DNA from 4 places in the Planococcus sp. 1R117A genome. Region 4 is predicted to be linked to each of the others. Evidence: riboswitches for the same ligand, from Rfam matches in the RefSeq annotation. Region 4 holds a riboswitch; each other region holds the start of a gene.
What was found. Region 4 has a riboswitch for S-adenosylmethionine ahead of ACSFXN_RS15730 (transporter substrate-binding domain-containing protein). Riboswitches for the same ligand answer to the same signal wherever they lie in the genome.
Positions count from the first base shown of each region.

Region 1: it holds a riboswitch for S-adenosylmethionine, as region 4 does, so the genes downstream of both, mtnW (2,3-diketo-5-methylthiopentyl-1-phosphate enolase) here and ACSFXN_RS15730 (transporter substrate-binding domain-containing protein) in region 4, are expected to answer to the same signal.
Region 2: it holds a riboswitch for S-adenosylmethionine, as region 4 does, so the genes downstream of both, ACSFXN_RS05195 (transporter substrate-binding domain-containing protein) here and ACSFXN_RS15730 (transporter substrate-binding domain-containing protein) in region 4, are expected to answer to the same signal.
Region 3: it holds a riboswitch for S-adenosylmethionine, as region 4 does, so the genes downstream of both, ACSFXN_RS02225 (O-acetylhomoserine aminocarboxypropyltransferase/cysteine synthase family protein) here and ACSFXN_RS15730 (transporter substrate-binding domain-containing protein) in region 4, are expected to answer to the same signal.

Region 1 is NZ_JBPRLO010000001.1:1,013,170-1,021,221, reverse strand. Features, by position in the region: gene ACSFXN_RS04810 (1,2-dihydroxy-3-keto-5-methylthiopentene dioxygenase) at 1-423, opposite strand, end outside; gene ACSFXN_RS04805 (methylthioribulose 1-phosphate dehydratase) at 451-1,068, opposite strand; gene ACSFXN_RS04800 (2-hydroxy-3-keto-5-methylthiopentenyl-1-phosphate phosphatase) at 1,065-1,730, opposite strand; gene mtnW (2,3-diketo-5-methylthiopentyl-1-phosphate enolase) at 1,736-2,950, opposite strand; SAM riboswitch class I at 3,024-3,133, opposite strand; SAM riboswitch class I at 3,316-3,470, shown strand; gene mtnK (S-methyl-5-thioribose kinase) at 3,544-4,734, shown strand; gene mtnA (S-methyl-5-thioribose-1-phosphate isomerase) at 4,731-5,789, shown strand; gene ACSFXN_RS04780 (sugar ABC transporter substrate-binding protein) at 5,789-6,871, shown strand; partial or broken gene ACSFXN_RS04775 (sugar ABC transporter ATP-binding protein) at 6,984-8,052, shown strand, end outside.
Region 2 is NZ_JBPRLO010000001.1:1,100,624-1,108,675, forward strand. Features, by position in the region: gene mmuM (homocysteine S-methyltransferase) at 1-174, opposite strand, end outside; gene ACSFXN_RS05185 (amino acid ABC transporter ATP-binding protein) at 216-956, opposite strand; gene ACSFXN_RS05190 (amino acid ABC transporter permease) at 953-1,675, opposite strand; gene ACSFXN_RS05195 (transporter substrate-binding domain-containing protein) at 1,697-2,512, opposite strand; SAM riboswitch class I at 2,640-2,744, opposite strand; gene solA (N-methyl-L-tryptophan oxidase) at 3,087-4,226, shown strand; gene ACSFXN_RS05205 (DUF4317 domain-containing protein) at 4,440-5,633, opposite strand; gene ACSFXN_RS05210 (nucleoside deaminase) at 5,765-6,247, opposite strand; gene ACSFXN_RS05215 (zinc-binding dehydrogenase) at 6,427-7,386, opposite strand; gene deoD (purine-nucleoside phosphorylase) at 7,670-8,052, opposite strand, start outside.
Region 3 is NZ_JBPRLO010000001.1:500,054-508,105, reverse strand. Features, by position in the region: gene ACSFXN_RS02245 (hypothetical protein) at 1-90, opposite strand, end outside; gene ACSFXN_RS02240 (STAS domain-containing protein) at 272-1,291, shown strand; gene pepT (peptidase T) at 1,797-3,020, opposite strand; gene ACSFXN_RS02230 (glycerol-3-phosphate acyltransferase) at 3,261-3,902, opposite strand; SAM riboswitch class I at 4,034-4,149, shown strand; gene ACSFXN_RS02225 (O-acetylhomoserine aminocarboxypropyltransferase/cysteine synthase family protein) at 4,253-5,542, shown strand; gene metX (homoserine O-acetyltransferase MetX) at 5,555-6,568, shown strand; gene ACSFXN_RS02215 (SAF domain-containing protein) at 7,043-7,783, shown strand; gene ACSFXN_RS02210 (AAA family ATPase) at 7,828-8,052, shown strand, end outside.
Region 4 is NZ_JBPRLO010000005.1:218,862-226,913, forward strand. Features, by position in the region: gene ACSFXN_RS15690 (glucose 1-dehydrogenase) at 1-353, opposite strand, end outside; gene ACSFXN_RS15695 (alpha/beta fold hydrolase) at 513-1,361, opposite strand; gene ACSFXN_RS15700 (helix-turn-helix domain-containing protein) at 1,518-2,057, opposite strand; gene ACSFXN_RS15705 (alpha/beta hydrolase) at 2,294-2,935, shown strand; gene ACSFXN_RS15710 (DoxX family protein) at 2,973-3,404, shown strand; gene ACSFXN_RS15715 (hypothetical protein) at 3,686-3,922, shown strand; gene ACSFXN_RS15720 (amino acid ABC transporter ATP-binding protein) at 3,966-4,715, opposite strand; gene ACSFXN_RS15725 (amino acid ABC transporter permease) at 4,731-5,414, opposite strand; gene ACSFXN_RS15730 (transporter substrate-binding domain-containing protein) at 5,473-6,321, opposite strand; SAM riboswitch class I at 6,453-6,557, opposite strand; gene ACSFXN_RS15735 (Hsp20/alpha crystallin family protein) at 7,050-7,484, shown strand; gene ACSFXN_RS15740 (zinc-binding dehydrogenase) at 7,572-8,052, opposite strand, start outside.

The DNA of each region.
Region 1 (8,052 bases), on a different contig from region 4:
GTTTTCAGGCACCGAGATCAAATCTCCAGGAGACAGGTGCACTTCAAAAAAGCGCTCGTCTTTTCCTTGGATGATGAAAACGCCGTGCCCGCTGACGATGTAACGCACTTCATCATCTGTGTGAATGTGTTTGCGCTGGAAATTTTTCAGCAGTTCATCCAATTTCGGATTTGAATCGGACAGCGAGATGATGTCTGCTGCCTGGTAGCCGCGGCGTTCTGAAATGTCGTCGATTTCCGCTTTGAAAGCTGCCAGAATTTCCTCTTTTTCTTCATCGCTGAGATTGAATTTCTCGCGCAGGTGCTCCGGCAATTTATTGATGTCCCAATGCTCGTAAATAACTTCCTGCTGTTCGAGGAATGCTGCTACTTCGTTTTGTGCTTCGATTGTTTCGTTTGTTCCTTGAATTTTAATGATTGCCATTATGAATCTTCCTTTCCGCTTTCAGTTTTAATGTGAATGTATTTGATACAAAGCCATCTGATACTGGAAAAGAAACTCACTTGCTTCCAGCAGTTTCTTGGCTTCAAAACCGTTTTTACCCCACACGGTAATGCCATGGTTGCGGATCAGCACTGCGCCGCTATCGGCAGCCAAGTGTTTTCGGAACTCTTCCGCAAGGTCAGGGATGTGGGCGTGGTTTGGGATGATGGGGATGGTCAACACCGCATCTTCATCCCATAAACCGAATGCTTTGATGAGTTCAAGGCCTTGGAAATCAATTTTTCCACGGTTCCCGTATATTTCCGAAATGATGTTATTGGCAACGGTATGGATATGGAGGCTGCATCCCGCAGCCGTTTTCGAATAAACTTCACAATGCAGCAAGGTTTCAGCCGACGGCTTCAAATGTGTCTCTTCAACTGCCTTGCCGTTAGCATCCACCAGCAAAAAATCTTCTGCCGTGCGTTTGCGCTTGTCTTTGCCGCTGGCCGTCACCAGAAATTCAACAGGTGATTCTTGGACTTTAATGGCTAAGTTGCCGCTCGTTCCCATGAACCAGTCCCGGAGCGCCAATTCGTCTTTGATATCTGCGAGTTCCTTCCATCGCTCCTGAAGCGCCGTCATAGTTTCACACCCAGACGAGCGTCGATGATGGAAGTGACATCCCGGAAGTTTTCAAACGGCTCATACGGCAAGCCGAGCTCTTCGCATTTCTCGATTAAAAAATCGCGGGCAATGACAAGGTCTGCCCGTTTCGCCGCTTCAAGATCGGTGATGGAGTCTCCGATGACGATGCTTTTCGCGCCGTTTTCAAGCAGCTCACGGATAATGGACGGCTTGCAGCAGCCGCAGCCTTGGCTCGTGCATTCGTTGTCGCATCTATGCGGGAAATTAATGTGGATCGTTTCTCCTGAAAAATCCGCTTCGTTGCAGTAGACGCCGGCGAAAGGGCCGAATGGTTCGAGCAGCGGATAGACAAAAAAGTCAATGCCGCCGCTGACGATATAAAGCGCAATATCCTGTTCTTTGGCGTAAGCCACGAATTCAGAAAAGCCGTCACGGATTTGCGCCTGTTCCAGCACATAGCTGACAATGTCGTGTTTTTTCGCTGAAGGCAACAGCGAGAACATCTTTGCCACGCCTTCTTTTATGGAAACCCGTTGGGCCAGGATATCGTCTTTGACCGGTTCCCAGCCGGGCGGATTGAATTTTTTCATGATTGCGATGATGTTGTCGTTGTTGGTCACCGTGCCATCAAAATCGCAGAAAATCACTGGTTTGCTCAAAATGCTTACCCCCATATTGCCAATGCTGTTTTTAATTCTTCATGCTGTTCGGAAGCGTCGACGAGTGTTTTTTTGCTTAAAACGGCATCAACTGCCTGGCGGAAAGCTTTACCGCCTCCGGCTGCACCGTCCGGATGGCCATGTACGCCGCCTCCTGCATTGATGATGCTGTCAATTCCGAAATCGTTGATCAATAACGGAACAAGTCCGGGATGGATGCCTGCAGAAGGCACTGGGAAGCTTTGCTTCAACGGACTGTCCTTCACCAATTCCTCGCCAAGTGCCAGTGCCTGCGCTTTTTCAAGAGCAACACTGCCGTAAGGGGAGGGGAACAAAGAAAAGTCGGCGCCTGCGTAGCGGACCAGTTTTCCGAGTGCCAGAGAAGTGGCCAGTCCATAAAAGTTGGAAGAAGTGAAAGCGCCGCTGAATGCTGGATGCGCCATGAGCGGCAGCCGGATATCCGGATCTTCTGCCAGTTCCTGCAGCACATCCAGACCATAAGCATGGACATTGAACAGCAAGGCATCCGCCCCAAGTTCGCGTGCTTTTTTTGCCTTGTCACGCAAGTTCGAAGTGCGCCCCGACAAGTTCACCGCATAAAGCGTCCGGTGCCCGGTTTCTTCAAAGACCTGTTGCAGCACGTTTTTCCCTGTGGTGATCCGCTTCTCAAAAGGCGTCAGTGGATTATCAAAAAGGATCTCATCATCTTTTACCAAATCCACTCCGCCGAGCGCCTGCTGGCGAAGCTGCGACGTCAGGAAATCCAAGTCGCGGCCGATGACGCCTTTGAAGATGCTCATGACAAGCGGCCGGCCGGTAACGCTAAGCAATTCCCGAATTCCGTCGATGCCGAACCGCGGTCCCGGAAAATGGGAGAGCAGCTCTTCGTCAAACTCCAAATCGAGCAGCTTAACTTCACCATCCAGCGACAATTTGCCGAAAACAGTGGTTAAAATTGCTGGGAAATCCGCTGAGAAGTTGGCACTTGGATACGAAATCTTCACCACAGCCTTGATTTCATCCGGCTTTAACGGATGCGGGGAATCTTCAAATTCCGTTACTGAAACGACATTTCCTTTATGGTGTTTTAATTGCTGCTGTTCCAATAATGGCAGGTCGGTCCACGATCCGATCGTCAGGCCCAGGGCGATTCCTTCTGCCTTTTCCCCGAATGAACCCGCTTTGCCATACAGCTGGTAAGTCGCTGTTAAACTGCTCATTGCATTCACACTCCTGTTAAAAATCAAAATAAAAAACCTCTTCAAACAAGAAGAGGTTAATAGGCTTAACAACTTCTTATTTCTCAGCCGCATAAATCGGCTGCAAGAATTAGCACCGTGTCCATTAATGGACCGGTTGCCGGGTATCATAGGGCTCGTCCCTCCACCTGCTCTGAATAAGAATGCGTATTCAATTTGGGTTAAATAATTTGGGTTAAATAAAGAAATTAGTTTTGATTATTTCATGCTTAAAGCTTTCTGTCAATGAATATTCGCAAAATTATTTGTAGTTAAAAAAGTTATTGACAGTCAATTCTGAACCGTGATAGGATTCTTCTCAACAGCATATAGTTACTCAAATAGTACTCTTATCAAGAGCAGGCAGAGGGAAATTGGCCCTATGACGCCCAGCAACCGACCGTAATACCTTCGTGAGAAGGGGCGCTTTTGCGCCGGAATGCAAATTCCGCAAGGCACGGTGCTAATTCCATCAGAAATGACCATTTCTGAAAGATAAGAGGCATGGAATCTATCATTCTAGGCCTCTTTCTTGCGGAAAGAGGCTTTTTATATTGACCCGGAAAGGTAGATGAATGATGACAATAGCATCCGAACAATACGAAGCATTAACCGAAGAAAAAGCCATTGCACTGGCTCAGAGCCTATACCCATTCCCTGAAGGAGCGGAACTTGTGTGCCGCGAAATCGGCGATGGGAACTTGAATTATGTATTCCAGATCAAAGATCCTAAAAGCGGAAAAGGGTTGATCATCAAACAGGCATTGCCGTATGCGAAAGTTGTCGGGGAAAGCTGGCCGCTGACTTTGAAACGCGCAACGATTGAAGCGAACGCTCTTCAAAAGCACGGCGAATTTGCACCGGGGCTGGTCCCGGCCGTTTATGCCATGGATGAGGAACTGGCGATTACCGTAATGGAAGACTTGTCTCATCTGACGATTGCACGCGAAGGGTTGATCCAGGGGGCAGCCTATCCGAAACTATCGGAACACATCGGCGAGTATTTGGCGCGCACGCTGTTCCATACATCCGATTTTGCGCTGCACCCGTTTGAGAAAAAGCGCTTGGCGGCCGAATACTCCAACCCGGAACTGTGCAAAATAACAGAAGACCTTATTTTCACCGACCCGTTTTTCAATAACGACACCAATGATTACGAACCGGAGCTTCAAGCCACGGTCGAAGCTATCTGGAACAACGGTCCATTGAAACTTGAAGCGGCAAAGCTGAAGTTCAGTTTTTTGACGGAAGCGGAAGCGCTATTGCATGGGGACCTTCATACCGGCAGTATTTTTGCCAGTGAATCGGAAACGAAAGTCATCGACCCGGAATTTGCTTTTTACGGTCCGATTGGCTTTGACGTCGGCTTGTTTCTGGCAAACTTGATCGTTCAGTCAATCACCCGGAGCGGCGAAGAACGCCAAGTGATTGTGAACCATATCGAACGTACATGGGAAGTTTTCTCAACCCGCTTTTCAGAACTTTGGGACCGGGAAGGCATTGAAGCATACAAAAAAACAGCAGGCTATAAAGAGTTCATATTGGAAAAGATATTCCGCGACACGCTTGGCTTTGCCGGCTGTGAATTAATTCGACGCACAATCGGACTGGCACATGTTAAAGATCTGGACAGCATTGAAGATAAGAATTTGCGCATTCGTTTAAAGAAACAAGCTTTGCAAACCGGCGAAGCGCTGATTTTAAAACGTTCCGGGTTAACAACAATCAGTGCGGTATCTGGTCTGCTTGAGGAGCTGAAGCAATGACAATTCCATTATCAATTGCCTGGACAGACGGGCAGTTGGTCATCTTAGATCAACAGAAACTGCCGCATGAAATTGACTATTTGACACTCGAGACGATTGAAGATGTCTATGAAGCCATCTTTACGCTGAAAGTTCGCGGCGCGCCGGCCATCGGCATCGCCGCCGCTTATGGCTTAGCACTGGCAGCCCAGCGGCACGATGCTGAAACAGTGGAAGCATTCCTGCATTATGTGCGTAAAGATGCGCTTTATCTAGGAGAGTCGCGTCCGACGGCCGTCAACTTAATGTGGGCGCTCGATAGATTGCTTGAAGCCGTTCAAAAAGCTGAATCTGCAGAAAATGGAAAAGCGCTGCTTATCGCAGAAGCGGTGCGCATCCACCAGGAAGATGAAGCTTCCTGCCGGCAGATCGGCGAATACGCCTTGTCGCTTTTGGAAGGGCATAAACGGGTGATGACCATCTGCAATGCCGGATCGATTGCCACTGCGAAATATGGAACAGCCTTGGCGCCATTTCACCTTGGAAGCGAACGCGGCCGGAAATTTGAAGTGTTTGCATGTGAGACCCGCCCGGTATTCCAAGGTTCACGGCTGACCGTCTGGGAGCTTCAGCAGTCAGGAGTGGACGTCACGCTTATCACCGACAGCATGGCGGCCCACACCATTGGGGCGAAAGACATCGAAGCCATTATCGTGGGCGCGGACCGCATCGCGGCAAACGGCGATACCGCCAATAAAATCGGAACACTCAACTTGGCGATTCTCGCTGATGCTTATGGGATTCCATTTTATGTAGCGGCGCCCGCATCAACGTTTGACGTCACCATTGACAGCGGTGCAGAAATACCAATTGAAGAACGGAAAGCGGAAGAAATCACTCATATTGGCAGCCGGCCGGTAGCGCCTCTGGGCACGAAAGTCTTTAATCCTGCTTTTGATGTGACTCCATCCCGCTTTATTACTGCAATCATCACAGAAAAAGGAATCATCAGACCTGATTACTACCAAAATATTCCCGGAGTTCTTAACCTCTATGCAGAAAAAGGAGAAAAATAATGAAAAAACAATCGCTCTTATTATTAACCATTTTATTGATCATCAGTGCATTTCTGGCTGCCTGCCAGCCAAAAGGCGAAGGCAGTGAAGAAAAGACGCCGGACGCTGCGAAAGCAGAAGCCTCGGATAATCCGTTGGCCGGCAAAAAAGTCGCGCTCATCATGCAGCAAAACTTAGGGACGTTTTCTGCGCAGTATATCGAAGGCGTGGAAGAACAAGTCGGGAAATTCGGCGGCAACGTAACGGTCTTTACATCGGACGGCGACTTGGCAAAAATGGCATCCAACTTGGACGCAGCCATCAACCAAGGATTTGACGGAATTTTGATTGACCACGGCACCAAAGAGGCATTGAACCAAGGCGTTGAAAAAGCAGTGGAAAAAGGAATTCCGGTTGTCGCTTTTGATGCAGGAGTAGATGTTGAAGGCGTGGTTTCTTTAGAACAAGGCGATCAGCAAATGGCTGAAATGACATTGGAAAAATTGGCTAACGACCATGATGGAAAAGCCAATATCGTAAAAATCTGGGTAGCCGGCTTTGCCCCGATGGAACGCCGCCAAGTCGCTTACGAAGAATTTTTGAAAAATAATACAGGCATCAAAGAAGTCACGGCATTCGGTGCAGCGACTCAAAACACAGCTCTTGATACACAGGCGCAAATGGAAGCGGTATTGAAGCAATATCCGAATGAAGGCGAAATCACAGCAGTCTGGGCCGCCTGGGATGAATTTGCAAAAGGTGCAGTGCGCGCCATTGAACAATCCGGTCGCACCGATATCAGCGTCTACAGCATCGACATGAGTGATGAAGACTTGCAGATGATCCAGAAAGACGGCAGCCCGTGGGCAGCTTCGGCAGCAGTGGATCCGGTTGATATTGGCCGCATTCAAGTGCGTTACCTGTATCAGCAAATCAATGGTGAAAATCCGGAACAGAAAGTGGTTCTGGAACCGATTTTTGTAGATGCGGAAAAATTACCTGAAGAAGCCATCACAACCGCTGAATTGAGCGAGTACATCGAAGGCTGGGGCGCGAGTGAACAAGGGTATACGGACGCGCTTAAGAAGTTGGAAAGTAAGTAAGGAAAAGCGGAAGCACCCAAGAATCTGGGTGCTTAAGCCTCAACAATAGGAAAAGTGAGCGGAGCTGTCCTGTACAACGGGGCGGCTCTTTTCTAAGAAAGGAGCAAAGCCGATGGGGAATTCTTTGCTGTCAATGACAGGAATCCGAAAAACGTTCGGAAATGTAACGGCATTGGAAAGGGCAGAGTTCGGTCTCGAACAAGGAGAAGTGCATGCCTTGCTTGGCGTCAACGGTGCTGGAAAAAGTACATTGATCAAAATATTATCGGGCGTTTATGGACAGGACGCGGGAGAAATCCGGCTGGATGGAAACCTGGTTCAGCTGCAATCACCGAAAGCGGCGAAACAGCAAGGCATTTATTGTGTTTACCAGGAAGTGGATACAGCAATCGTGCCGGAATTATCGGTTGCTGAAAATATTCTCCTCGATACTTTCGCAGCTGGCGGCGGACTGTTTGTCTCCAAAGCAAAAATGTACGTGCAGGCGCGTGAAGCGTTGGCTCAATTGCAGTCGGAAAATCTTAATGTTAAACAAAAAGCGGCCCAGCTGACATTGGCGGAGAAACAATTAGTGCTGATTGCCGGGCTCTCGTCCATTCAGCGAAAATCATCATTTTTGATGAACCGACAGCCCCGCTGTCAATCCCCGAAGCCGACAAGCTATTTACGGTCATCAATAAATTAAAAAAGCAGGGAGTCGGCTGTATTTTTATCTCTCACCGGCTGCCGGAAGTGTTTGAAATCAGCGACCGCATCACGGTGATGGCAGAAGGTAAGTGGGTGAATACGTTTGAGACAGAAACGGCTGTGCAGGAAGAAGTTGTTGAAGCGATGCTTGGAAAAACGCTCAGCAATGAACTGGTTCACCGTGAACATGAAATCGGCGCTCCATTGCTGGCTGTGAAAGATTTATCTGACGGCCAAAAATTGAAAAACCTGTCCTTCACTGTGGCATCCGGGGAAATCGTTGGCGTCGTCGGGCTTGTCGGGGCAGGAAAGACTGAATTAGCAAAAGCCTTATTCGGCGGAACTCCGTTAACCTCAGGTACGATCGAACTGTCAGGAAGGCAGCTGAAACTCAGGAATCCTGGAGATGCCATTAAAGCAGGGATAGCGCTGGTGCCCGAAGAGAGGCGGAAAGAAGGATTATTCGTCCAAGAATCCTTACAGGCAAACGCATC
Region 2 (8,052 bases), on a different contig from region 4:
CGCTTCAAAATAACTCATATGCACCTGCTTGATCAGCTCCGGATCTTCCATCAATACTTTTGCGGACCACAAGCGATCGTTCAAATTACAGCCATGATTCTCAAGCTCTGTAGCCATGGCCCCGTCCAGAATAACGACAGGAAAGCTATTCAAAATTTGCTCTATCGGGTTCAATCCAAACATCCTTCCTCTATCCAAGCTTATTTCACCATCTTTTAATGGGTTCTGATTGCTTTGCTTAAAAATTGCTTCGTTCTCTCGACTTTAGGATCATTAAAAAGTTGTTCAGCTGTTCCTTCTTCAACAATGAGGCCATCTTCCATGAAAATGACGCGGTCTGAAATGTCACGTGCAAAATTCAGTTCATGGGTGACAATAAGCATCGTATTTCCTTCATTGGCTACCTTTTTGATCGTTGCCAAAACTTCATCAACCAGTTCTGGATCAAGTGAGGAAGTCGGTTCATCAAACAATAGGACTTCCGGATTGAGTGCAAGTGCACGAGCGATCCCAACCCGCTGCTGCTGCCCGCCTGACAGTTGTGCGGGATAGTGGCTTAACCTATTCGCTAAACCCACCCTTTCCAGAATTTCAATGCTTCTTTTCTTAGCTTCAACTTTATGTATTTTCTTGACACTGGTTAAACCGACCATCACATTTTGCAGCACGGTAAAATTCTTGAATAGATGGTATTGCTGAAAGACCATCCCTGTCAAATTTCTTAAAGAAACGATATCTGCTTTACTCGCTGTTTCAGCATCTACTCTTTTATCGTTGATTTCAACAATTCCGCCGCTAGGCTGCTCCAAAAAATTAATACACCGCAATAGTGTTGATTTACCTGAACCGCTTGGCCCTAAAATGGCAACCACTTCACCTTTGGCAACTGTAAGGTTTATCCCTTTCAGCACATGCTGGTTACCGTAATATTTATGGATATTTTCCAATTTGATCATGCAGCAATCCCTCTTTCATATCTGCGAGCCCGTTTCTCGATTTTCACGAGCAATCGCTCTACTGCTATACAAAGAATCCAGTAGACAATCGATACCGCGATATACACTTCAAAGAATGCTAACCCGCGGGAACCGAGAATTTTGGCTTGCCCCATAATGTCTATAACGCCAATAATGAAAACAAGAGAGGTATCTTTGATGGTGCTGATAAACATATTCCCAAGGTTAGGTATGGCTACTGTCAAAGCTTGCGGGAAGATGATTTTAAGCATCATCTGTGCAGGGCTCATGCCTATCGATTTAGCAGCTTCAAACTGCCCGCGATCAACCGATTCAATAGCAGAACGGATCGTTTCGGACAAGTATGCTCCCAAATTTACGGAAAACGCCAATAGCGCATAAACTTCGGGTGGAATGCTGTTGACGTCCGCCGATTGGAGCCAGCCGTATTCAATCTGCAAGTAATAAATAATTTTCGGTATGCCATAAAATACGAGATAGATCTGAACCAATAAAGGGGTCCCTCTGATAAACGATACGTAAATGGATGAAATCACCCTTAATACCGGGACCCGGTAAATTTTGATGAGGGCGGTGGCCACGCCAATAAACAAGCTTAAAATCAATGAACCTACCGCAATCCCTATGGTGATGGGCAGCCGCGAAATAATTGCAGGAAAGCTTTCTATTAAAAAATTGATATCCAGTAAATTCTCCATTGCCTCTTCCCCTCCACAAACCTATTCAGGGATGTACTCTCCGCCAGTCCATTTTTTCGACAGTTCAGCTAAAGTGCCATCTTGCTTGAGTTCTTCCAAAACAGGATCAATCAGTGCCTTCAATTCTTCGCCCTGCTCCCCATTTTTCAATACGATTCCCATATCATCATTAACCAAAGGCTGGCCGACAATTTCAACGTCCAAATCATTCTTCTCCAAGACTGCATCAATCATGATCGGGTCGTTTACATAAGCATCAAGCCGGCCGTTTTGCACATCCTGCAAAATTTCTGAAGGGTTGCCGCTTTCGCTGTACTTCAAATCAATCGCTTTTGCCGCTTTTTTGTTGTACTCCTCAAGCAACAACGTGTAAGAATCTCCAGCTAAAGCGCCGATTTTCTTGCCTTCTAAATCCTCAATGGTTTGAATATCTTTCCTTCCTTCTTTCACAGCAATAACGGTTTCCGCTGCAAAATAGGATTCATCGGTGAACAAATACTTTTCCTGGCGTTCCGGCGTTTTCGCGACTTGATCGGCGATGGCCTGAATTTTATTGGATTCCAGCGCCAGGAACATGCTGTCCCATGGAACAGCGGTGAATTCGAACGTGTAGCCGTCCAATTTCTCATCGACCGCTTTGACCACTTCTACATCGTATCCGGTCAGTTCGTTGTTCTCATCCGCAAAAGCAAAAGGCGGATAATCGTTTTGCGTTCCGACCAGAATCACTTGCTCGCCTGTAGCACTTGCTGCTTCTTTTGACGAACATCCGCTTAGAATGCCGCCTGCGCCTAGCAATAAAACCAGAGAAAGGGATATGTACTGTTTTCTTTTCATGTTAAAACTCCTTTGTTGGTAAAGAGAGTCGCAAAGTTCTTTCATACTCAAAGCTTTGCGCTGCTTGAATGAATGAGGCCAAAAAACACAAAAAACCTATTCCGATAGGAAATAGGTTTTAATCTAGATCTTATCTTTCAGAGCAAACGCTCTGCAGGAATTAGCACCTCTCATAAAAAATGATGGTTGCTGGACGTCATCGGGCCTGTCCCTCAGTCTCTCTTGATAAGTTATTTAATTTTTACATAATACAGATAGTATTTTACATTGCCCGTTCTGTCAAATACATTTTTCTCTATTTCGAATTTTTACCGCTTATTTTTTATGAAAACAGAAAGAATATGATCGAAATACACGAGCTCATTTTACTGGCCAGCGCTGCAGTTGCGGTTGAAATCTCTGCAAAGAGGGCTTCCTCTGCCCTACTTCAAAGTTTGAACAACCCATTTGACAATAATTCGAATCTTAAATACTATCTAATAATACTTCTTATGCCTTTTTACTAATTCACTTTATGCTGTCCTGACTTTCTGAACAATGGCCCAAATTTAAAGAAGAGCGGAGCGAACTGGCAATGACAAAAGAACCTGTATATGATGTAGCCATCGTAGGTGCGGGAACGATGGGAATGGCTGCTGGCGCCTTTTTGGCGAAACAGAATGCAAAGACCCTGCTAATTGATGCCTTCGACCCGCCGCACATTAAGGGAAGCCATCACGGGGACACTCGCTTGATCCGGCATGCTTATGGTGAAGGCAGACAATACGTGACGCTTGTGAAGCGTGCCCAGCGATTATGGGAGGAACTCGAACAGCAGACAGGCTACAAAATTTTTGAAAAAACCGGTGTTCTTGGACTTGGCCCGAAAGATTCGCCTTTTCTGCAAGAAACAATCGCGGCTGCTCAGAAATATGATCTCCCTTTGGAAATCTTAAACGGCCAGGAAATCCAAAGCAGGTGGCCTGGTTTTTCGGTGCCGGACCACTTTATTGGGTGCTTTGAAGCAGGATCGGGAATCATTTACAGCGAGGCGGCCATCCGGGCTTACAAGGAAACCGCTCTTAAAAACGGAGCGGACCTTGTCTCCAATACACCAGTGCGGGACATCGACATGAATGATGCAAATGGGATAAAAATTTCGACCGACCATACTGCCTTTTATGCAAAAAAAGTGATCATCACTGCCGGTGCCTGGGCCGCAAAGTTATTGCCGGAGTTAAGCCTTCCGATTCAGCCGACACGCAAAGCCGTCGGCTGGTTTGATGCCCCTTCCGATCTGTACAGCGATGCCCACTTTCCGGCCTTCTTTATCGAGGACGGGGATAAAAAAGCTTATGGTTTCCCTAATTTGAACGGCGCCGGCCTTAAAATCGGCAAATCTGATGGCGGACAGCTGATTGACCCGGACGTGCATACCCAGAACTTCGGACTGTATGAAAGTGATGAAGGCGACTTAAGGCATATGCTTCAAACCTATATGCCTCAAGCAAATGGCACATTGAATCAAGGAAAAACCTGTCTGTATACAAACTCGCGCGACCATGATTTTATCGTTGATTATCATCCAGACCATCCGCAAGTCATTTTTGCCTGCGGCTTTTCGGGGCATGGCTTTAAATTCGGCAGCGTAATGGGAGAAGTATTGAGCCAAATGGCGTTGGAAGGCCAAAGCACCTTTGATATTTCCATCTTCTCTCTCAAGCGATTCAATTAGTGAGTTTTCTTATAGCTAGTACTTAAGGATATAGACAGAAAAAAAAGCACCTCTTATGAGATGCTTTTTTTCCTGATTTAATTTGATGGACGAAGAGAGCCTAAAGAGAATTTGCAACTGTCTTCACCAGTAAACATTTTATTTCCCGGGAAATATACGATATTTTAAAGCCTAAAAACAGTGTATTTCAGCTGGTAAGGATTGCTCAAATCGCTACTCCAGCTGCTCTTCCTCAAGCAGTTTAAACCCTTCAATCATCGTGTCTTCTTCCACTTCGATCAAGATGCAGCGTTTGCCGTTATAATTGACGCCTTTGACGTATCGTAAGTCTTGCGGGCTGATTTTGATTTCCGCGACTTTTGTGTTGATTTTGATCGACTTGGACGCATAGCTTGGCACGACGTGGCTTGCTTTCATTTCGTAGTTTTTGTCTTCCACCACTTGCTGGAAGGCCCTTTCCACTTTTTCGCTACTTACATCTTTGACGCCGCTCGCCTTCAAGACACGTGTCACTTCTACCGTATCCAAAACTGGCGGCTCCTCATCTTCATTCTCAGCTTCTTTTTCCACTTCCAGCATGAGATTGATCTCATCATAGAGACCGGCAAGGGTTCTTGAATCTACTTCTTCTCCGATTACGGCTTTGACGATTTCCTCAAACACCGCTTTGTCTTCCTCGGCGGTCATGATTTCATTGCCGTTTAAGACGTTCTCGATAAACTGGAAATCTGGTTTGTTCGCTTTGCCCGAAGCATAAACGATGTGATGAATGTCCGCGGCATTGTCCGTGAAGCTCGGGAACAAAAATCCGCCAACTGGAGAAGCCAATTTAATGACGGGATCGACCAACACATTTGACTTGAATTCTTTTTCGACAAAGTCAAACACCAGTGAACTTTTCGGCAGTTCAGTCTGGTTCATGCTGCCGAGGATAAACGGCGTGGTATACACTTCATCCCGCATGTCGATTTCCGTTTCATCTGCCTGGCGCTTCGTCGTTTTGAAATACGTTCCGCGAATAAACGTGATGACCATATCTTTTTCATACGGTTTTTCTTCCACCATCTTCAAGGCAATGCGCTGCATATTCGCCTGCCATTCCGCCACATCCTCTGCCTCAAGCCCTTCATACAGGAGCCGCTGCGTATGCTCTGCCTGTTCCTCTTCCTGCGGCTGGAACTTCACTTCAAACAGCTTCACATCGAGTTTTCCGCCCAATACTTTCTTGAAATTGGCAAGAAACAGCTCTTGCTGTTCCCGGTCCAATAAAGAAAACGAGCGGCTTTCTTCGTGAAAAATTTCACTGCTTTCCTGCTGGATGTACACATTGTAAATGTCTGCGATCTTCAATAGATCGGTATCGAGCTTAAATCGTTTGCGGATATCTGCTATATCTTTATTGTTCATCTCAAATTCCAACTCCCTGGGTAGTAAAATCCGTGTTGTGTACAAAAAAAAGAGTGTTCAAAGCTATGGTTCAGCTTTTGACACTCTTATATTATAACAACAAATGAAATGAAGATGATGTCACAATCTGCTTACCGGCTTGTTTCATATGATCGGCGGTGCAATTGATGAACTTGTTCCGCCAGTTCAGGAACCGGTCCTTCCACTTCCGTATCCGTAATCACATCCGGAATGGCCAGATTCCGGACACGGGACGGTGCAGCGCCCATTTCACTTAACCAGCCGGCTAATTGCTCAGAAGAACTGGCGTACACGATTCTGCCCAGGCCGACCCATCCGTGAGCCGCTGCACACATCGGACAATGTTCACCGGAAGTATAGACCGTTGCCTTGCTTCTTTCTTCAGGAGCCAGATTATTTGCTGCCCACCTGGCAATCGAAAACTCGGGATGCTGCGTATGGTCACCGCCGGCCACATGATTATGGTCTTCAAAAAGCACTCCCCCAGCAGCTGACACCAGGACAGAGCCGAATGGTTCGTCTCCTTTTTCCAAAGCCGTTTCCGCGAGTTCCACACAGCGCCGCAGGTGTTTTAAATCGGTTTCGCTGATCATATTTCTGCCTCCTTTATCGCTAACTATCCGAAAGTCCGTTATTTTAGATTTGAGATAGCCTTTGCCTCTACTAATTTTGCATAGGAGCTCTTTGAGAGGAGGAGACTGTCTTTTACAAGATCAAAAAGTCTCATGAGCAAATTCCATTGAGACTTTTTGATATAATTACCTATTAATATTTATTCATTTCCATCATACACAGCTACTAAACGGCCTTGTACTTCTCCGGCTTTTAGCTTTTCAATGCCTTCAGGAATGTCTTCAAATTTAATCTTCGTTAATTTGGGACTCAGTTTGCCTGCCGCCATCAATTCATAAATTTCAGCAATATCCTGAGGCGTCCCTCCCACATTTGCTAATAATCTCTTAGCGCCTGTAATAAATGAAGCCGTATTAATGGTAGTTTCCAGTTTCCCCATGCCTACCAATACGACAGTTCCACCTCTTTTAACTACCTCTAATGCATCTGAAGTGGTATTACCAAATCCGGCGTAATCCACAATTAAGTCTAAGTCTTTGTCTGCTAAATCTTTAATATCGGTTACCACTTCCACTGCTCCGATTTCTTTAGCTAATTCACGCGCTTTCTCGCTCACATCTGCTGCATAGACATTTTTAAATCCTTTTGCAATAGCCGCTTGCAATGCAAATTGACCCAGTCCGCCAATACCAATTAAACCGACTTTCATATCAGGAGTTGCTTGCCCTATATTAAACAAGGCTGAATAGGAAGTCATTCCTGCGTCCGTCGCTGCAGCAGCCATTTCCATTGAAAGCCCATCAGGAACATGAACTAAATCTTCTGCTGGGGCATGAATTTTTGTTCCGAAACCACCATCGTAATGATATCCTGGATTCGTGCCGGATGGTCCGGTTGGACAGATAGCGACCCGATCTCCTACTTTAAAATCCGTGACGCCTTCCCCTACTTCAGAAATTATTCCCGCATTTTCATGGCCCATAATAACTGGCGGATGCATCAATGCCATCCAGCCCTCATCTTCCAGAGTCCCAACATCAGAATGGCATAAACCTACTGCCGCCGTATCAATCACTACACGTCCTGGAGCCGCTTTCGGAACTTCCTGTTCTACGAGCTTAAGTGGTTCATGCGTTTTAGTAAATTGCCAACCTTTCATGCTGTTTCCTCCTCTTAATAAATGTTTGTCAATCCAGCTTAAACATAACAAAGTTATAGATTTTATGCAGACTTTTCACCTTAGGGCCAAAAAATTGGCCCCGGCATTCTCCTGACGGAAAATTACCGGGGCTCTTATATTTCTCTCTTCTTAATACGCCAGTTTATGAATGACTTCCTCGTCGATTAGCCGGCCATCTGCTCTAAATTCCAGCTTTTCATGCAACTGTCTAGCCACTCTGTTTTTCGGCTCAATGCTCGAAAAAGCTTCAATCAGACTACTTTCAAACCATATCCAAAGCGATTTCAACCATCTGCGTAAATGAAGTTTGTCTTTCCTCTTGTGTGGTTTGTTCATGAGTAATCATATGGTCACTTACTGTTAAAATGGTTAATGCGTTAACTCCGGCACTGGCAGCATTCATGTATAGACTTGTCGTTTCCATTTCTTCCGCCAATATGCCCATCTTCGCCCACTTTTCTGTTGCCGTTTCATCCGCATTATAGAAGACATCACTTGATAGTACATTCCCTATATGAACCTTATAATTCTTTTCGTCAGCTGCTTTCTTAGCTTTCTCCAATAGTTCGAAAGACGCTGTAATCGGAAATTGGCCTGGAAGATTCCATTGATGCGCATAATTCGAATTTGTCGCTGCGCCCATAG
Region 3 (8,052 bases), on a different contig from region 4:
TTTGTCTGTTTTAATCTGTTCCGGATTGTCCATGGGGCGACTATCTCTTGTTTCGCGATTTTCTTCGTTAAAAGGTTTTTTGTCTGACACAAGGAGCACCTCTTTCTTTTTGTATGGTTATTTTTGTATTCCTTTAATTATCGAATCTCAAACCTGAAGATGTAACCACAATCTTGTATCATAGAAAGAGTGATTACATAAGACTGCAGATTATTAAGTGAAAAAAGAGGATTATGGTAAAATAAATTTCAATAGTGGGAGGAGTTGCAATATGGAAACTAAACCATCAATAAATGTAGGCGGACTAGAATTTGCATGGGATTTGGATGAAGGCAGATTCTTATTCGAAGGCCAGGATGCTGTGCTGTTTTGGACGGCCAGTGCGATGAAAACATTTTTTGATTCAATAGAAGAAATATCAGGAGAAGACGCAGCAAACGTAGTGATGGAGTCCACCGGGTTCCGCCAAGGTTTGATAGTGGGCGACTATTTCACGAGCATGAAAAATGTCAGTATCTCAGAAGCGGCAAACTTAATAACAAATACATATGCTTCTGCAGGATGGGGAAAAGCCGAGATTCAGAAAATGAATGAATCGGAAAGCACGCTCCAAGTCAATTTGAGAAATAGCTGGGAACATAAAATCAATGTAGCTCAAGGGAAAAAGCAGGGAGGCAGTTACCTGGCAGCCCATTACGCTGGAATCTTCACGTCGCTTTTCGGGCGCAATGTTTGGTATCATGTCATTCACCATCAAATTGAAGGCTACCCTGAAACGATTATTGAATATTTTCCTTCAGAAAAAAACGTTGAAGAAAATATTCATCGGCTGGCTCGCTTGAAAGAAGCAGAGCAGATCAATCAGCTTGAAAAACTGGTCGAGAAAAAAACGGCAGAACTGAATGCATTAATTCAGGAAATCTCTTCGCCGATTATTCCAGTGCTCGAAGATATCGTCGTTGTGCCGCTTCTCGGAACTTATGATGAAGCGCGTGCAGAAGAATTATTGGTAAAAACCCTGCAAAATTTACCGACTTATAAAGCAAAATATTTGCTGTTGGACTTAACAGGATTGAACGATAATTTCACACAGCACGCCGCGAGTTTAATTGAGAAATTAGGGTCCACGGCATCTCTGATCGGAACTTATACGGTCTTGGTGGGCATTTCCCCGCAAATGAGCATGGTCATTACCGAGTCGGGCATCAATTTATCAAAATTCAACTGCTTCCAAACTTTGCAGCACGGCATCCACTATGCGCTTGCGCAAAATGGCCGCAGCATCATCTAAATATGAAAAGTGACAGCGTCTCTTAAGCGTTGAAGCTTGTTGAGAAAGTTGAAATTCGTATTAGGTATCAGCCCTTAACCGATATTCCGTCAACCAGCTGCGCTTGCCGCGGGCGAGCGCCAAGCCGCTTCGTCGCATGCGCTCCTGTTTCTGCATCGCTGCGCTAGCTTCGAAACATGAAAGGGCGTTGCAGGGTCTTGGCTGTCTCGCTATCCCGCAGGCGTCTCCGCCGGTTGGCTCCATATCTGAAGAGCAGGAACAAACATTAGAAAGCTTTCCAAAACCATCACACTTTTAGAGAGTCTCTAAAAGTGGTGAAAGAGAGCTGAATGCAGCGGAAGGTGGGCGACTCCAGCGGAAATAACATGAGCTGAAGACCCTGGACTGAGCAAAGCGAGGGAAGCGGCTGAAGCCATGTCCGCGGAAAGCGTCCCGCCTGGAGCGAAATGAGAAAAGACTGCCGAGAGTTTCTCGACAGCCTGAAAAAATAAGCGCCCGCGGGCGCTTATTTTTGTTCCATCGATTTCGCGATTTCTATAATGACTTGTGTAGCTTTTTCCATGTTCTGCACAGAGATGAACTCGTACTGGCCATGATAGTTTTCACCGCCAGTAAAAATATTAGGTGTCGGCAAGCCCATATAAGATAATTGGGAACCGTCTGTACCACCTCTGACAGGCACGATGTTCGGTTCAATCTCAAGTGTCTTCATAGCTGTTTCGGCTGCATCGACAATTTCCATTGCTGGTTCAATTTTCTCACGCATATTGTAATATTGATCTTCAATCTCAAGTTTAATGGCTTCATTGCCATACTGCTCTTGCAGCTTAGCGGCCACGTTTTTCATATGGCTCTTTTTCGCTTCGAAAGCCTCTTTGTCAAAATCGCGAATGATATAGGAGAGAACCGCTTGATCAACATTTCCATTAAAACTGTTCAAGTGGATAAACCCTTCGTAGCCTTCGGTCAATTCAGGTACCTCATTTTTCGGCATTTCTTCCTGGAAGCGGATAGCGACCGTTTGGGCATTGATCATTTTATCTTTGGCTGAACCGGGATGAACGCTTTTCCCTTGGACCGTCAGTTTGGCAGCAGCTGCGTTAAAGCTTTCATACTGCAGTTCGCCAAGAGGCCCGCCGTCCATTGTATAAGCAAAGTCAGCTGCGAAACGCTCTACATCAAACTTATGTGGTCCGAGGCCAATTTCTTCGTCTGGTGTAAAAGCTACACGGATTTTTCCATGCTTAATTTCAGGATGTTGAACCAAGTATTCCATGGCGGTCATAATTTCGGCAACACCCGCTTTATTGTCGGCACCAAGCAAAGTGGTGCCGTCAGTAGTAATCAAAGTATGGCCAACATAATTCTTCAAGTCAGGAAAGTCGGCGACTGCCATAGTAACGGAAGAACTCAATTGAATGTCGCTGCCATCGTAATTGTCGATGCGCTGCGGATTGACGTTTTTTCCTGTGAAATCCGTAGCGGTGTCGACATGCGCCAGAAAGCCGACAACGGGAATTTCTTTTTCTGTGTTGGCAGGCAAGGTGCCGAACAAATAACCGAACTCGTCCATGCTGACATCTTCCAAACCGATTTCCTTCATTTCGTTTTCGAGTTCATGCAACAAATCCCATTGCCCCGGCGTAGAAGGTGTTTCAGTGCTCTCAGCATCCGATTGTGTATCAATTTTTGCATAGCGGACAAGGCGCTCAATCAGCTTTTCAAACATATACAGTTCCCCCTAAGTATGTAATCACTTTATTTTAGCATGAAAATAGGGAATTTTGGCAATACGCCCAAATGCTGCGCATTCGGCTCGGAGGAAAAATGAAATACGACCAGCAACGGATAAAATACGAACAGTAGCAGACGAAATACGACCAGCAAAGATAAAAATACGACCAGCAAGACAAAAAATACGATTCTAGACAATAAAAAAGACAGCGGATCCGCTGCCTATGCCGGCTTCTTAAGCAGAGCCGGCAGGTTTTTTCCGGAAAACAGAAGAAACTTTGTTTTCTGTTCCGTTTTTAATGCGCGTGATGTTCTCGAGATGCTTCCAGACTGCCATAGCAAACAAAGCGAAGGCGGTGACTAAAGGCCATATGCCTTCGGCCGGCCAAAAGGCAATGGCAAAAAACATGCCATATAATACGAGAACCCCGACCACTAAATAGCCGGTAGCCAGTGCTGCCAGCACCAGCAGCAGACCGCCGGCAAGGCCAAGCTTCCAATCAAGGGCCAGCATGGCGCCGATAACTGAAGCTGTTCCTTTTCCGCCATCAAAGTTCATATAGAACGGGAAGTTATGGCCGAAAACGACAGCGGCCGCTGCGAGAAATAGCAGCATCCAAACCATTTCATCCGGCAGAGAAGCGCCGCTTAGCAAAAAGCGGAATCCCATAACAACAGCTGCTCCTTTAAAAATATCAAGAACAGCAACAAGCGCCCCGTATTTCCAGCCGAGAACAATAGCTGCGTTTGAAGCCCCTGAATTTTTGACGCCTTTATTTTTGACGTTTACGCCGGACAGCAGCTGGGCAATAACAGAACCATGAAGACAACCGATAAAATAACCTGAAAAGAGTGCAAGTGCAATCCATAGAATCATTATTGTTCACCTCTATACAGTAAACGTATTCAATAAGTCATAGGTTTCAAAATCTTTTGAAAAAATGCGCTTGACAAATTTCTCTGTTTTATTCTATACTACTCAACATGATGGAAAACTAAATCTGAATACTCTTATCAAGAGAGGCGGAGGGAATAGGCCCTATGATGCCCGGCAACCAACAAGCAATGCTTGGAAAGGTGCTAAGTCCTACAGATCCGGCAAGACGGGATCTGGCAGATGAGAGGAGGCAATCCGTATATCACGGCCCTCTTCTTAATTGAAGGGGGCTTTTTTCTGTTCCTCCTCAACCATGGTTTCCATCAAAAAAACCTTAGGAGGAAAACAAAATGACAAACTTTAAACCAGAAACGCTTTTATTGCACGGAGGACAACAACCGGATCCAGTTACTGGAGCAAGAGGTGTAGCCATCCATAAAACGACTTCTTATGTGTTTAAAAATACGGAGCACGCCCAAAATCTATTCGGTTTAAAAGAAACAGGAAATATTTATTCACGCATTATGAACCCGACGGTTGATGTTTTCGAACAGCGCGTGGCGCTTCTTGAAGGCGGAACAGCTGCTGTAGCCTTGGCTTCAGGAATGGCAGCTATTGCATTTTCTGTTTTGAACGTAGCAGAAGCGGGCGATGAAATTGTTGCGGACGCCAATTTATACGGAGGTACATACAGTCTCTTCGCCAACACATTGCCGCGGTATGGCATCAACGTCAAATTTGTTGACGGTACAAATCCTGAAAACTTCCGTGAAGCCATTACTGATAAGACAAAAGCGATTTTTGGAGAAATTATTGGAAATCCAAGTTTGAATGTTCTGGATGTAGAAGCAGTGGCCGCAATTGCCCACGAAAATCAGATTCCTTTATTGATCGATAACACATTCGCATCGCCATATGGCAGCAATCCAATTGAGTTTGGTGCTGACGTCGTTATCCATTCTGCAACAAAATGGATTGGCGGACACGGAACAACTATCGGAGGGGTTGTTGTAGATGGCGGTAAATTCAACTGGAATAATCCAAAGTTCCCGAGCTATACACAACCGGATGAAAGCTACCATGGAATCCGCTACGGCATCGATGTGGAAGGTGCGTCTTTCGCGACGAAACTGCGCGTTCAATTGTTGCGTGATTTCGGTCCATCACTCAGCGCCGAAAGTGCCCATGCCTTTTTACAGGGATTGGAAACCTTGCACTTGCGCATTCCACGCCACAACAGCAATGCCCGTATTGTAGCGGAATACTTAAAAGCTCATCCTCAAGTCGAATGGGTCAATTACATTGGATTTGAAGACCACCCATCTCATCAATTGGCACAAAAGTACTTAAAAGACGGATACGGTTCAATTGTCAATTTTGGTGTCAAAGGCGGACGGGAAGCAGGGCGCAAAGTGATTGACAGCGTTGTGTTATGGTCTCATGTGGCAAATGTTGGAGATGCGAAATCGCTGATTATTCACCCGGCTTCGACAACGCATCAGCAATTGAAGAAAGAAGAACTGGAATCATCAGGTGTTACGGAAGAATTGATCCGTTTATCGATAGGGTTGGAAAATCCAGAAGACTTAATCGCCGACCTTGAACAAGCAATTCAGGCAGCGGTACTCGAGAACGTATAGGAGGGAACGGAAATGACGACAGTATCCATAGGAACACTTCCCCTGGAGTCGACGGAAGTCTTGCATAACGTAGAACTTGCCTACGAACGGTGCGGCAAAAAAGATGCTCCTGTGATTCTCGTCTGCCATGCTTTAACAGGCGATCAATTTGCAGTCGGCAATGCTGAAAATCCGGGCTGGTGGTCAGGATTGATCGGACCAGGGAAAGCCGTGGATACAAACGTTTTTCAAGTCATTACATTTAATGTGTTGGGTGGCTGCAATGGATCAACCGGTCCATTGTCCCTCAATCCGGAAACGGGTCAGCCATACCGGGCTTCGTTTCCAAATCTTACAATCCGCGATATGGTCCGGGCGGAGCATGCGGCGTTAAAGGAATTGGGTATCTCTCATTTGACCGCGGTCCTAGGAGGATCGCTGGGAGGGATGAAAGCACTTGAATGGGGGCATTTGTACCCGGATTTTGTTGATGCCATTCTTCCGCTTGCTGTGACCCCTGCTTACAGTGATTATGGTGTGGCTTTCAATTGGATTGGCATTCAGGCAATAGAAAATGATGCGCTCTTTAAAGATGGAAATTATACGGATTCCTCCGAGCTGAAAGGCTTTGAATTGGCGCGCATGGCCGCCATGGTCACTTACCGGAGCGGCAATCTATTCGATCAGCGGTTCCGCCGCTGTTCCAATGACAGCCGTTTTGAAGTGGAGTCCTATCTCGATTATCAAGGGAAAAAATTGGCCAGGCGTTTTGATGCCAATAGCTACTTGACCTTACTGAAAGCGATGAATACCCATGATGTATCTAAAGAAAGAATAGAAGTAGAAATCTTTTCCTTGTCATTTACAAAAGATTTGCTGTACCCAAGCGAGCAATTGATTCCTTGGCTTCAAGGCTTGCCGAATGCATCCTGGGAAATCATTGAAACGAATTTCGGGCATGATGGCTTCCTTGTTGAATTTGAGAAATGGAGTGGCCATATCCGAAAGAAATTGAATAATTTAGTAGTTCCCCAACTCATGCGATAAGCATGAGTTTTTTTATTTTCTCATGAAATTGGAAAGCCTTCAGACCTATGTAATTCTCTCTATTTAAACAATATTGAAATCAAGATTTTAAATTTTGAAAATAATCAAAAATGAATAAAAAGAACCGATTGGAAAGAATGAAGGATGATAAATTGGTTTCAATAAATACCTATTTAAGGTTATTAAGTCCTAGAATTACCGTATGAAGAATAGGTTTTATTTGAAAAAAAGCGTATAAGGTATTTAGGCTCAAGAGACTTTAGAATTACTAAATCTCATTTTATTTGCTGTATTATTTTGACAAGTCTTTTAAAATAATGGTAAGCATAAGTAGGGAATTTCAATATGAATAAAAAGTGAACTAAATTCTTCTCTTATTAAGAACCAAAATTTTTATGCATCATCATCAGTTTTTTATTTCTCTACTATAAAAGCAGAAAAGAATTAATAGGCTTATGCCGAGGGAGTGCCAACATGATCGAGTCTAAGAGAAAAGCAATTATCTTTTTCCTGCTTGCTGCAATTTTAGCAGGAACAGCCGGGTTTTTAACTTTGCAAAAAGTTAAAGCGCTGAACAATGACCTGGGGACCATGGTGAACGTTTATGCAGCAAGCGGAGACATTGCCTCACGGAGTGTGATAACGCCAAAAGACATTACCGTGGAAGAAATCCCTAAAAAGTTCGTAACGGAAGAGCATATTGTCAATACGGATGATTTAGAAAACAAAGTATCAGTAATACCTTTGTCTGCTGGTGATTTAATAACAAAAAATATGTTGAAACAAGCTTCAGCCGTTATGGAAGAAAACAACCGTCTCATTACTTTGATGGCTTCCGAACGAGTGTTTTTTGATGAACAGCTTGAAGCATTGGACCGCGTGGATATTATTGTTTCCTTGAAGGACAAAGATGAAAATAAAACCGAGATTTTCATGAAAGACGTGAAAGTTGCCAGAGTGGCAAACGACAATAAAAAGTTTGGAGGAGTGCAAGTAGAAGTAGCACTCGATCAAGCTCCAAAATTAATACATATGCAAAATTACGCAGACAGTGTGCGAATCATAAAAGCAAATGTCGGCAATGGAAAAGCTGCTGCCCCGCAAGTAAAGAAACAAAAACCTAAAGCTGAAGAAAAACCTAAAGCCAAAGAAAAATCTAAAGCTGAAGAAAAGCCTAAAGCTGCAGAAAAAAAGGAAGCAGATAAGAAAGAATAGGATGGCGCCGTTGAAACGCCTACAGAGAGCTGAGGGAACTTAAAATGAAACAATCCAATTTACTGATAGTAGGACAACAAAACGAGCTGTTTGCATCGCTTACTAGGCAATTTGGAGAAGAGTTTGACTATACCTGGTTAGACCCGAGCCACTTAAGATCCGAATTGAAAAACGTCGAACCCTCGATGGTTCTTCAACTTCATGACCCCGGCCATGATTTGGAAACGCATGCTTATTTACAGCAAGAACTGAACAATGTCCCAGTGGTA
Region 4 (8,052 bases):
AAGTTAACACTGATTACTTTTTGGAATTCATCAGAACCGTAATCTTCTGTCAGGTTCTGTTTTCCTTCGATGCCGGCATTGTTGAAAAAGCCATCAATTTTCCCGAAAGTGTCGACCGTGAATTGGACGTACTTTTGAACTTCTTCTTCATTTGTTACGTTTGCTTCAACAAGTTCAACCGCTGCATTTTGCGCCGCTTCAAGGATTTCTGTTTTGCTTTCCTCGAGCGCTTCTTTATTCATGTCAACCAGTACAAGTTTTGCGCCTTGTTTGGCAATCGCCAAAGCAGCTGCACGCCCAAGCCCTGAACCGCCTCCGGTAATCAATATAACTTTGTCTGTGAAATCAATCATCTAATAACCTCTCCTTTTCCATAAGGTAATAAACTGAATACACTGTAAGTTTAATTGGGTGTAATGAGACATTCAACTATTAGGCAGTCACGTAATGAACTAAATCGATATTTTCTTTGTTTAGGTCATGAAGTAAAAGTAAGTTACTGGAGAAACAGTTTAAATGGCAGAGTGGGAAGTAATAGCTTCAATGATTTCATCCCAGTCGCCGGCGGGGAGTTCATGCCCGGTTCCTTCAAGGCGCACCAGCTTGGCATGAGGAATTTCTTCCATCAAAGCGAGAGCATGCCCGTATGGCAAGATGGTATCTTCCGTCCCATGAATGATGAGCACAGGCATAGTCACTTGCTTGGAAGTACCTTGGAAAGACTCGTCAGATTCAAGCAAGGCATGATTGAACATACTCAGCAAATTATTGGCGCGCTCAATTTCCTGTCGGACTTGTGTCGTTGCACGTTCAGCATCAAAAGAATGTTTGGAACCGGACAAGAGGCGGGATCCTGTTACCAGATAATCGGCAACCACTGCTTTGTCGCTCCAATCGAGCTCAGCGCTCCTTGCATGATAGGCAAGGATCCGTTCGTCCATCGGAGGAAATTCACGGGATTCGTCGGTTTCAATGATGCCTGATGAAATCAATGTGATGCTTTGAATGCGTTCCGGATATTTGATTGCGGCAATCTGTGCCAGCATCCCCCCAAGCGACATGCCAATAAGATGTGCTTTTCCAAGGCCATAAGCATCCATGATCCGGAGAATATCGTCGGCCATATCCGATACCGTGTAATTCAGTTTTCCAGGCTCATAGCAAGTGGAACGGCCGACATCACGGTTATCGTAGCGGATTACAAAGCGACCTTGGTTTGCCAGTTTGCGGCAAAATTCCTCATCCCAATACACCATCGAAGACATCGCCCCCATGATCAAAAGAAGGGGCGGGTCAGTTGGATTGCCAAAGCTTTCCGAGAATAATTCTATGCCATCGCTGTGAATCATCTTTTCTGCCATCAGGTATTCCTCCATTCAGTAAATGAACTGTTAAAGAAAGTATAATTGTGTAATTCGTTGAATTCAATGAAGTAAAATAGAAGATAAGAAAAAGCGTTTCTCATGCCTTTAAGAAGGTTGAGAAACGCTTTTATTTGGTACATGGAAAGAAGAAACTCAATAAATTTCTGTGAGTTCCGTGTCTGAGTAAACGGAAACCTGGACTACCGCTTTTCCCTCGCCGATATTTTTGACGAAATGCGGAACGCAGGCATTCCAGCTGAATGAATCCCCTGCTTCGGCAATGATGGAATCTTCGCCTTGTTCAGCAAGGATTTTACCTTCCAGAACCAGATGGGATTCTACTCCTTCGTGTGCATTGCTTTCTCCAGTAGATGTGCCGGGAGGAAATTCAACAATCATCATCCGCAATCCGCCGATCGATGATAAATGCTCCACTTTCAAGTTATTGTATGTGGAGTAGCTCCGTTTATCTTTCCTGACCACTCGCATATGCTCTTGTTTTTCCAGCAGTAAATAAGGCAGCGGCACCTCCAGGTAATTGGAGATGGTTTGCAGCGTGCTGATGGACGGGGAACTATTATTATTTTCAATATTGCTGACAAAGCCTTTTGACAAACCTGTTTCTTCACACAGTTGGGCAATAGTTATTTTTTTCCGGTTACGTATGCTCCGGATTTTTGATCCGATATCCATTTTTTTCACCTCATTAGTTGCTTCATAAGAAACTTAGTTTTATTTTAGCAAACAAATGGTTGACATTCCAGTGAAACCTTGTTATCTTATAGAAAATAAAGATTCTTATTAGGAAACAAATTTGAGCTGAAGAGGCCATTTTTTCTGTATGGATGTTTCTTGATAAGAATATTTTATTCTTTTAATAGTTTTTCAATTCACACCCAGAAAAAATAATCACAGGGAGGATGAGCAGAATGAGCGCGCCTTTAGTTTACGAATTGCAAAAGCCACGTAACGCAGATCCTGGCAAAACTTATCCAGCACTTTTTGTCATGCATGGCATGGGCAGCAATGAAAAGGACATGCTGAATTTGGTTAACGGACTGGAAGAGCATTTTTATATTTTCAGTATTCGCGGACCGCTCGAACGGCCTCCAGGTTATGCCTTTTTCACGATTGAGCGATATGGGAAACCTCATCAGGAAGTGTTTGAGGCAGCGGTTGATAAAGTCAAAGATTTTATCGGCTGGGCTGAAGGCGAATATCCATTGGATGCAAGCCAGATTTACTTGCTTGGATTTAGCCAAGGGGCAATTCTTTCGATGGCAGCCGGGCTGGCATTAGGAAAGCGCATCAAGGGCATTGTCGCTTTGAGCGGCTATATCCCGGAATTCGTAAAAATCGAATTCCAGCAAAGTTCAATGGAAGGACTTTCGCTGTTCATCTCACACGGCGAACAAGATCAGGCCTTGCCCTTTGAATGGGGACAAGCAAGCCGGGATTATTTCCAAGGCTTGGGGGCGAATGTGACATTCAAGAACTATCCGGTACCGCATACAGTATCACTTCAGAATTACAAGGATTTTGAAAAATGGCTGCTGGATTCACTGGCATGACCAAAAAAAGAAAACAGATTTTTAGGAGGAAATAACAATGACAAATAAAGCAGAAGCAAGTACAGTATTGTTGCGTGTAGTATTGGGAATCAGTTTCTTTATCCACGGATTGGTGAAATTTCAGGGAGGCATCGGCAACACGGCAGGCTGGTTTGACAGTATCGGCATCCCGGGATCTTTAGCGTATGTAGTGGCTCTAATTGAAATGGTAGGCGGATTCGCGTTAATTATTGGATTAGGTACACGAATCGTATCGGCGTTATTGGCGATAGTAATGCTTGGTGCAATTTTCACTGCGAAATTGCCAGCTGGCTTTTTAGGCGACGGTGTGGGAGCAGGATATGAATTGGACATCGCTTTCATGGCAATCGCTATTTTCCTTGCAGTGAACGGCAGCAGAATGCTGGCAGTTGATGGCATCCTTTCAAAAGCACAGCAAAGCAAACACGAATCCAGCCATACAGCTTAATAAAGAAAAAGAAAAAGGCGTTTCCCGTTACCTCAAAGGTGATTGGAAATGCCTTTTTTGCTTTTAACTCGAAACCATGATGATGAATTCTCTATTAAGAGCTGCTTTATTATATAAAAGAAAATGAAATAACAAGGCCGTTTTTTATTTGGAGAGAAGGGTATAGAAAAGAATAAGGATACAATTCGAGTGAGGTCGGCATAAGCGAAAGAGCGCTACCTTGACAGGGTAGAGGTCTCTGGAATTTTTCAAAATATAGACTTACGATGGAGGGATCTGCTGTGAAATCAAACTCTTCAGAAGGAAACACTTCAAACAATAAATCCGCGATGGATAAAATTGCCGAGAAAGCAAAAGATGCTTTAGAGAAAGACGAGAGCAAGAAAGTCAATTTGGAAGGCCATTTTCAAAATGCACCTGACGAAGGAAGGGAAGATGTTCCGCAAAGTGATAAAATCATTAAAGACCGTAAGACTGGCGAAGAAACTTACATCGAGAATACCGGAGATAAATATTAAAAAGCGTATCAGATAACCTTTGAGGTTACCCGGTACGCTTTTCTTATGCTCTCCGCAGTAAAACCTTTTGCAGGAATTTCTGCGTACGTTCTTCAGTCGGATAGGTGAAGATGTCTTCCGGTTTTCCTTGCTCGACGATATGGCCATCGGCGATAAATACAACACGGTCGGACACTTCACGGGCAAAGTCCATTTCATGCGTAACGAGGACCATTGTCTGTCCTTCCGATGCCAGTTCTTTAATGACTGTCAGTACTTCTCCAACGAGTTCAGGATCAAGCGCAGAAGTCGGTTCATCGAACAACAGCAGATCAGGTTTTAAGGCAAGGATGCGTGCGATGGCTGCCCGCTGCTTTTGTCCACCAGACAATTGTTCGGGATACTGGTTTTTATGATCCAGTAAGCCAACTTTCTGCAGCAGTCCTTCCGCTTCAAAGACGACTTCCTGCTTGTTTCTTTTTTGTACGACGAGCGGTGCTTCAATGATGTTTTCAATCACCGTTTTATGCGGGAATAAGTGAAAATGCTGAAACACCATGCCGGAATATTGGCGGATGTCGATTTTCTGCTTTTTGGTCGGATTCTTTCCATTGAACGCCACGTGTACATTGTTGATTTGCAGCGATCCGGCAGAAGGGGTTTCCAGTAAATTAAGGCAGCGCAGCAAGGTGGTTTTTCCAGAGCCTGAAGGACCGATAATACTGACGACTTCCCCTTTTTCAATTTCAAACGAGATGGACTTCAATACTTCCACATCTTTAAATTTCTTACTTAGGTTTTCCACTTTAATCATATTCCGTACCTCCAATCAAGCTGCAACATAGCGGTTGGCTTTCTTCTCAAGATAATCCTGCAGCAGCGTGACCAGTGCACAAATTGCCCAGTAAATAAGCGCTACCAGAATATACAAAGTCAAACTTTCATAGGTTTGGCCAACCACCACTTTTGCCCGGTAAAACATTTCTGAAACCGTGATGACCATAGCAAGGGAAGTTCCTTTGATGATATCCATAAAAGTGCTCGATAAAGGCGGTAAGGCAATGCGTGTCGCTTGCGGCAAGATGATGCGGGTCATGGTTTGCCAATAGCTCATCCGAAGTGTTTCCGCAGCTTCCCATTGTCCTTTCGCTACAGAGGAAATGGCGGAACGGATAATTTCAGCTGTGTAGGCAGAAAAATGGATGCTGATGCCAATGATGGCTGCAGTTAATGGCGCCATCTCGATGCCCACCATTGGAAAGCCGAAGTACAGGATAAACAGCATGACCAACAGCGGTGTACCCCGCATAAAGGAAATAAACAGTCGGGCAGGCACTGAAATCAGTTTAAACCGGTTCATGCGGGCGAGGGCAACAAACAAACCCAGAACTAAGGCGAAAAACATACTGACTAGTGCGATTAAAATGGTTTGCCAGGCCCCCTCTAAAATGAAGGGGAGGGAGTCGAGCGCAATTTCTACATTGAATAGATATTCCCATTTAAAGTCGGTCATCGGAAGACTCCTTTACTCATTATGTATAGAGGAGGAATCCGGGGATTCCTCAAGGTTTTTATTCTTTCTCAAGAGGCTGTGTTACATCAGCACCCAGGAATTTGTTTGAAATTTCCTTGATTGTGCCATCAGCCAGCAATTCTTCAAGAGCACCATCAATTTTTTCTTTCAGCTCCGGGCTGTCTTTAGGCAATACGATTGCGCTGCTGCTGAAAGAGAATTTTACTTCTTCAGCAAGCTTTAAACCTGGTTTGTCGTATTGCTCAAGCGAACGCATCAATACGAGGTAGTCATTCAGCGTGGCATCAACGCGGCCATTGACGATTTCCGGAAGGACTGTATCAGAACCTGTATAGACAATTACTTCGGCTCCTTGTTCCTGTGCGAACTTCGAGTAATTGCTTGTCGCGGAACCGCCAACTTTTTTACCTTTTAAATCTTCTACAGATTCTATGCCTGAGTTATCGCTTTCACGCACAATGGCAGAACCATAAGAATGCTTGATCGGGATGGTGAAATCAAATTTTTCTTTGCGCTCATCTGTGACAGAGAAATCGTTTGCTGCTATATCGATCTGGCCGTTGCGGAGTGCCGGAAGCAAGCCATCAAATTCCATTTCTTTAAACTCGACTTCCAGCCCAAGTTTCTCGCCTAAAGCACGGGCTACTTCCACATCATAACCGGTCAATTCTTTCGTTGTTTCGTCATGGTATGTAATAGGATAATAAAGACCTTCGGTTCCAACGACGATTTTTCCGGATTCCTGGATGCGTTCCCAGGAATTTTGTTCTTTGCCTTCTGTTGAAGCGGTTGCTTCACTAGTGGATTTTTCGCTGCCGCATGCCGCCAATAACAAACCGATTACGGCTACGACAAACAATAATAAAAAGCTTTTTGAATTTTTCATTCTGTTACACCTTCCTTTTCTATAAGTTTACTTGGTTTAAAGTTAATAGAATTGCTCTCGCATGAAGGCAAACAAAAAGCCTCTTCCATAAGAAGAGGCTGACATGCGAAATCACATTGAATATCCAGCTCTTCTTATCTCTCAAGCTCATGCTTGTTGGATTTGGCACAGTGCTCAATTTTGAGCCCGCTGCCGAGGTTTCGCAGGGCCAATCCCTCCACCTCTCATGATAAGAACGAATTACTATTAAACTATGTAGAAAACTTTACCACCATTGCATTTAATCGTCAACATAATATTCTGACAGAATGATTTTCTCAACTTTAAATCCGCTTCTGGTTTAATAAATTCATTTTTCTCTTCACTATGCATCCATTAAACAGGACTCGGCAAACGTTTATCAAGAAGGTGAAAAACAAGAAAAATTCTTGGGAAAAAAAGTGATTTAAGAAAGGGGGAAGTTTGGAAATCCAGTTGTACCAACGGTTTTATGCAATGTGAATCTGTTGACAGCCGAACAGTTTTGAATATAATTTTAAGTAGAAAGACCAGAATTAAAAGAAAGGGGTAAGAAGAAAATGTGGGCGTTGAAAGTCATCGCATGGCAAGCCCGAGTTGTAGAAGGGTGGCCATAGGAAAACCGGTTGCTTCTAAAAAAGTGATTAGGATCTTGTGACTTTTGAAAAGCTGGCATTAACCAAAAATACTTTAAAAAGGAGAAGATCACAATGAGCACTTTGTTTCCAAGAAAACAAACTGACCTATTCCCAAGCCTCTTTGGAAGCGGATTGGAATCTGACTTCTTTAATAAGTTTTTTGGGGAAAATACCTACCCTCAAGTTGATATAAGAGAGAAGAAAGATGGCTATGAATTTATGGTCGATCTTCCTGGATTCTCAAAAGAAGAAGTCGAAGTGGAGTACAAAGACGGCTATTTGGAAATCCGCGGTGAAAGAAACCAAAGCTGGGAGTCTAATGATGAAGAAGGACGCTTCGTACGCAAAGAACGTTCTTACGGTTCATTCAAGCGCAGCTTCTATATTGGTGAAATTGATGAAAAACAAATTATAGGCTCATTTGAAAAAGGGGTATTGATGCTTCAAGTGCCTAAGTCCAATGAGCAGGCACGAAAAGACAAAGGTTACCGGATTCCAATCGAATAAGGCATCGCCTCATATTCCCATTATTTATCGGGAAGCGCAAAAAGCCGGAGTGCAGCTGTAAATCAGCTGCACTCCGGTTATTTTTGTTTATGCATGATAATCGGTTACCACAAAAGTTCCCGTAGTAGCAAAATTAGACATATCTTCGAAAATGCCTTCAACTTCAGATAATCCGATTTCGCGCGTCACCATTTTGCCAGGCTGCAATTTTCCAAGAGCGACTTGCTCTAAAAGAGAAGTGAAGCGGAAAGCAGGAATCCCAAGAGTGGTGATAAATGATTTCTCAGTAAGGACCATGTGATCGACCGGAATGGAGATGAATCCGGCCTCTTTCTTAGAGGTCACGCCGATTTGTAAATGACGTCCACCTTTTTTCAAGCTATTGATGGCCGGTACACAAGTTTCTGTGATTCCAAGGGCGTCTACGGAAACATCTGCGCCGCCTTTTGTGATTTCTTGCACAGCTTCAACAGGATCATTGTCTTTGCTGTTGATGACAAAGTCAGCACCCAATTTCTTAGCCAACGCCAGATTGGAGTCATTGATATCGACTCCGATAACGAACGCG